2 regions of the Geobacillus sp. BMUD genome follow, and region 1 is predicted to be linked to the other one. Evidence: a T-box and tRNA genes for the amino acid it is inferred to sense, from the RefSeq annotation. Region 1 holds a T-box; the other holds one or more tRNA genes.
The links. A T-box is a leader RNA that pairs with one kind of tRNA and senses whether it is charged. The one in region 1 lies ahead of thrS (threonine--tRNA ligase), so its partner is inferred to be a tRNA-Thr.

Region 1 (2,363 bases):
AAACGCCGCTTCCCCCTCAGCCTCATAGTAGTCGAGGCCGAGCTCGTCCATCGCTTCGCGAAGCATGCGCTGCGCTTTTTCCCACATTTCATCGTCGTCGTAATATTTTTCCTTGTCATGCGGATCGCGGTATGACAAACGGAACGAGTATTCCTGAATGCCGAAATCCTTATAGACTTCCAAAATCAAGTTCACGACGCGTTTGAACTCGTCTTTGATTTGATCGGGGCGCACGAAAATATGAGCGTCATTGAGCGTCATGCCGCGGACGCGCTGCAGTCCGGTGAGAGCGCCCGACATTTCATAGCGGTGCATCGTGCCCAATTCGGCGATGCGGATCGGCAGCTCGCGGTAGCTGTGCAGCTTGCTTTTGTAAATCATCATGTGATGCGGGCAGTTCATCGGCCGCAGCACGAGCTGTTCATTGTCCATCTCCATCGGCGGGAACATGTTTTCTTTGTAATGGTCCCAATGGCCCGATGTTTTGTACAGCTCGACGCTGCCGAGCACCGGCGTGTAGACATGATCGTACCCGAGCGCCACTTCTTTATCGACGATGTACCGTTCAATGATGCGGCGGATCGTCGCTCCTTTCGGCAGCCAAAGCGGCAGCCCTTGTCCGACTTGCTGCGACGTCATAAACAGCTCGAGCTCTTTGCCGAGTTTGCGGTGGTCGCGCTCTTTCGCTTCTTCAAGCAAGTGCAAATAATGATCCAAATCTTCTTTTTTGAAAAAGGCCGTGCCATAGATGCGCTGCAGCATTTTGTTGCTGCTGTCGCCGCGCCAGTAGGCGCCCGAGATGCTGAGCAGCTTAAACTCTTTGATTTTGCCGGTCGACGGCACGTGCACGCCGCGGCAAAGGTCGAAAAACTCGCCTTGCTCGTAAATGGAAATCGTCTCGCCTTCCGGAATGTCGCGGATCAACTCGAGCTTCAATTCATCGCCGATTTCTTCATACCGCCGGATGGCTTCTTCGCGGCTCACTTCTTTGCGGACGATCTCGAGATTTTCTTTGACAATGTTGCGCATTTCCGCTTCGATTTTTGGAAGATCGTCTGGCGTCAGCTTATGCTCCATGTCGATATCATAGTAAAAGCCGTTTTCAATGACCGGACCGACGCCGAGCTTGACGTTGCCGTACAGCCGCTTGATGGCCTGCGCCATTAAATGGGCAGCGCTATGGCGCAAAATGTCAAGCGCTTCCGGCATGTCTTGAGTAATAATGACCAGTTCACCGTCTTCGTGAAGCGGCGTGCGCAAATCAACGAACCGGCCGTTCCATTTTCCAGCGATCGCTTTTTTCTTCAGCCCCGGGCTGATCGAGGCAGCGATGTCTTCCGTCGTCGTCCCCTTTGGAAACTCCTTTTCCGCCCCGTCTGGGAACGTAATGCGAATGACGTCTGGCATCGGCAATCACTCTCCTTTATCATGATGATGAAAAAGAAAAAAACTCCTCCCTCCGAAAGGGACGAGTTTTCATCGTGGTTCCACCCTTCTTCCCATGGCAGTGTCTCGCCATGCCATGGCTCAACAAGGATAACGGCCGTCCACCGGCGGCAACTACTGGGCATTGCGTTCGCTGCCGCAGCTCTGAGGGGGTAAGCGCATTTTTCGTGTTAGGAAGGTTCCAGCCGCTGCCTTCCCTCTCTGGAAACCGTAAAAATGCGCCCATGTCCTCGTCATCGCTTGTATTCATCCATATTCATGACGACATTATAGCGAAAACAGCAGGAAAAATCAAGCTTCTCCTCCATTTCCAGCGTTGGCGGCAAACAAGCGGGAAAAATCGGCGCGGCGGCAGACCGTCAGCCGTTCTTGAAACACGTTTTGCAGCGTCTGCACCATGCCATCATCCGGATGATCGGTGTACAGCTCAATTTCCGCCGGAGCAAGCGAGACAAGCGGAGCAAGCACCGATGCATCAATATACATCGGCTGGCTGAACACGAGATGGCGATCGATCAACTGTCTCACTTCCGCCGTCGACAGCTCCCGCTGCTCGCTGTCGTAAAACACGAAGTGCGGCGGATCGTGCACCAAATACAGGCGCGGCCATTGCGGCGCCCGGCCAGCCAAGCAGTCGCGCAGCATTTGCACAAAATTTTGATACTCCTGCTCCAGCTTGTATTCATCGATCGCCAGCTCGACATAATGTTGGAGGCGCTCCATATACGGCTTCAACCGGAACGTAACGAACGAAGAAAACGAAAACGACAAGCCGTCGCGCAAAAAGGAGGCGAAAGCGTCGCGCAACATCGCGGTGCGCGAGGCGGCAAACGCCGCGCTTTTCCGGTAATCGCGCCGCTCGCCGTCCAAAAACGAATGAGCGAGGGCCAAAATTTGCTGCTGTTCTTCGACATCGC
Region 2 (2,363 bases), on a different contig from region 1:
TTGTGCAAATCCATGGCGGTGAAGCCGAGGCGCAATTGCTCGTTTGATCCCCCGCTTGCCTACCGTGGAAAACGGGGGACTCCTCCCTACATAAACAAAAAACGCAATGCCTCGTTCTTTAACGAAACGAAACACTGCGTTGTCCCCAACTTCGTAATACCATTTTGAAACTAACGAGAAACATTATAACAGATTTCCACACGCATCACAAGAAAAAACGCAAAAATCGACAAAAGAAATTGTATAAAAGGGCACCAGAATCTCTGGTGCCAGCAACCAGTGACCCGTACGGGATTCGAACCCGTGTTACCGCCGTGAAAGGGCGGTGTCTTAACCACTTGACCAACGGGCCATCATGGCGGAGAAGGCGGGATTTGAACCCGCGCGCCGCAAAACTGCGACCTAACGGTTTAGCAAACCGTCCCCTTCAGCCACTTGGGTACTTCTCCGTGACATGGCTCCGCAAGTAGGATTCGAACCTACGACCTACCGGTTAACAGCCGGTTGCTCTACCGCTGAGCTATTGCGGAATAATTAAGAAACATTCTTCAAACTTATTCTATCCCTTCCTCTACCAGCTGATTCAAGGATAACGGATGCGTCGGAGCAATAATGCAAATGCTCGTCGCCCGCTGTTGCTGTGGAACGATGGAACATTATTCGCACACTATTATAACAAATAGTCAAAAAACACTCAATGGGAAATAATGGGCCTAAGTGGACTTGAACCACCGACCTCACGCTTATCAGGCGTGCGCTCTAACCAGCTGAGCTATAGGCCCACCATCAAAAGCGGGTGATGGGAATCGAACCCACGACATCAGCTTGGAAGGCTGAGGTTTTACCACTAAACTACACCCGCACATGATTTTGATTGAATACCCACCACGCTTTTTCCATGCCTCTTCCTCTTCCAGCCTATTCAAGAAAGCTGGATGCGTCGAGGCAACTCGAAGCCAATTCGATGATGCCGATGCTCGTGGCTGAGGTTTTACCACTAAACTACACCCGCATATAACGAATAAAATATAAAGAAAAGGGCGACTAGTGGGAATCGAACCCACGCATGCCAGAGCCACAATCTGGTGCGTTAACCACTTCGCCATAGTCGCCGTAGCCGTATACTGGTGCCGGCTGCAGGACTTGAACCCGCAACCTACTGATTACAAGTCAGTTGCTCTACCAATTGAGCTAAGCCGGCATGATTCAAACACATTCACACTTCATCCGACACAAAGCATGGCGGAGGAGGAGGGATTCGAACCCCCGCGCGCCTTGCGGCGCCTCTCGGTTTTCAAGACCGACCCCTTCAACCACTTGGGTACTCCTCCAAAAAAGCAACAATAATAATGGTGGACCTTGTAGGACTCGAACCTACGACCGGACGGTTATGAGCCGTCTGCTCTAACCAGCTGAGCTAAAGGTCCGACAATAGTGGCGGTGGAGGGGATCGAACCCCCGACCTCACGGGTATGAACCGTACGCTCTAGCCAGCTGAGCTACACCGCCAAATTGAATAAGGTTAAAAGGTGGAGCCTATCGGGATCGAACCGATGACCTCCTGCGTGCAAAGCAGGCGCTCTCCCAGCTGAGCTAAGGCCCCATGATAAATCGGGAAGACAGGATTTGAACCTGCGACCTCACGGACCCGAACCGTGTGCTCTACCAAGCTGAGCTACTTCCCGATAAAACGCGCTCGAGAGGATTCGAACCCCTAACCTTCTGATCCGTAGTCAGATGCTCTATCCAATTGAGCTACGAGCGCACAAGTGCCGAGGGCCGGACTCGAACCGGCACGGTAGTTACCTACCCCAGGATTTTAAGTCCTGTGCGTCTGCCAATTCCGCCACCCCGGCGGAAGTGGAGCGGAAGACGGGGCTCGAACCCGCGACCCCCACCTTGGCAAGGTGGTGTTCTACCGCTGAACTACTTCCGCAAGACGATGAGCCATGGAGGACTCGAACCTCCGACCCTCTGATTAAAAGTCAGATGCTCTACCTACTGAGCTAATGGCTCGTGGTTAGGTATACACTTCAGATATTTGACGATGTCCCTTCCTCTGCTAGCTGATTCGACGGTGTCCAGTGCGTCGGGACAACTCGAAGCAATCCCGAAGATGCATCGCTCGTTACTGAGCTAATGGCTCACGATTGCTGGTTTAATGGCTTAAGGATTTAGTAAGGAATAGAATGCCGGCTGCAGGACTTGAACCCGCAACCTACTGATTACAAGTCAGTTGCTCTACCAATTGAGCTAAGCCGGCATGTATATCTTATATGGTGGCTCGGGACGGAATCGAACCGCCGACACAAGGATTTTCAGTCCTTTGCTCTACCGACTGAGCTACCGAGCCATATGTTATT

Region 2: it has a tRNA-Thr gene. The T-box ahead of thrS (threonine--tRNA ligase) is inferred to sense a tRNA for this amino acid. The anticodon was not compared.

Annotation. Positions count from the first base shown of each region.
Region 1 is NZ_SDLA01000002.1:264,369-266,731, forward strand. Features, by position in the region: gene thrS (threonine--tRNA ligase) at 1-1,407, opposite strand, end outside; T-box leader at 1,462-1,692, opposite strand; gene ytxC (putative sporulation protein YtxC) at 1,738-2,363, opposite strand, start outside.
Region 2 is NZ_SDLA01000007.1:988-3,350, reverse strand. Features, by position in the region: gene ETC05_RS09625 (B3/B4 domain-containing protein) at 1-47, shown strand, start outside; tRNA gene ETC05_RS09620 (tRNA-Glu) at 281-352, opposite strand; tRNA gene ETC05_RS09615 (tRNA-Ser) at 357-449, opposite strand; tRNA gene ETC05_RS09610 (tRNA-Asn) at 456-530, opposite strand; tRNA gene ETC05_RS09605 (tRNA-Ile) at 709-782, opposite strand; tRNA gene ETC05_RS09600 (tRNA-Gly) at 792-862, opposite strand; tRNA gene ETC05_RS09595 (tRNA-His) at 1,040-1,112, opposite strand; tRNA gene ETC05_RS09590 (tRNA-Thr) at 1,126-1,201, opposite strand; tRNA gene ETC05_RS09585 (tRNA-Ser) at 1,241-1,331, opposite strand; tRNA gene ETC05_RS09580 (tRNA-Ile) at 1,351-1,427, opposite strand; tRNA gene ETC05_RS09575 (tRNA-Met) at 1,436-1,509, opposite strand; tRNA gene ETC05_RS09570 (tRNA-Ala) at 1,531-1,603, opposite strand; tRNA gene ETC05_RS09565 (tRNA-Pro) at 1,612-1,685, opposite strand; tRNA gene ETC05_RS09560 (tRNA-Arg) at 1,692-1,765, opposite strand; tRNA gene ETC05_RS09555 (tRNA-Leu) at 1,771-1,856, opposite strand; tRNA gene ETC05_RS09550 (tRNA-Gly) at 1,862-1,936, opposite strand; tRNA gene ETC05_RS09545 (tRNA-Lys) at 1,944-2,016, opposite strand; tRNA gene ETC05_RS09540 (tRNA-Thr) at 2,191-2,263, opposite strand; tRNA gene ETC05_RS09535 (tRNA-Phe) at 2,278-2,353, opposite strand.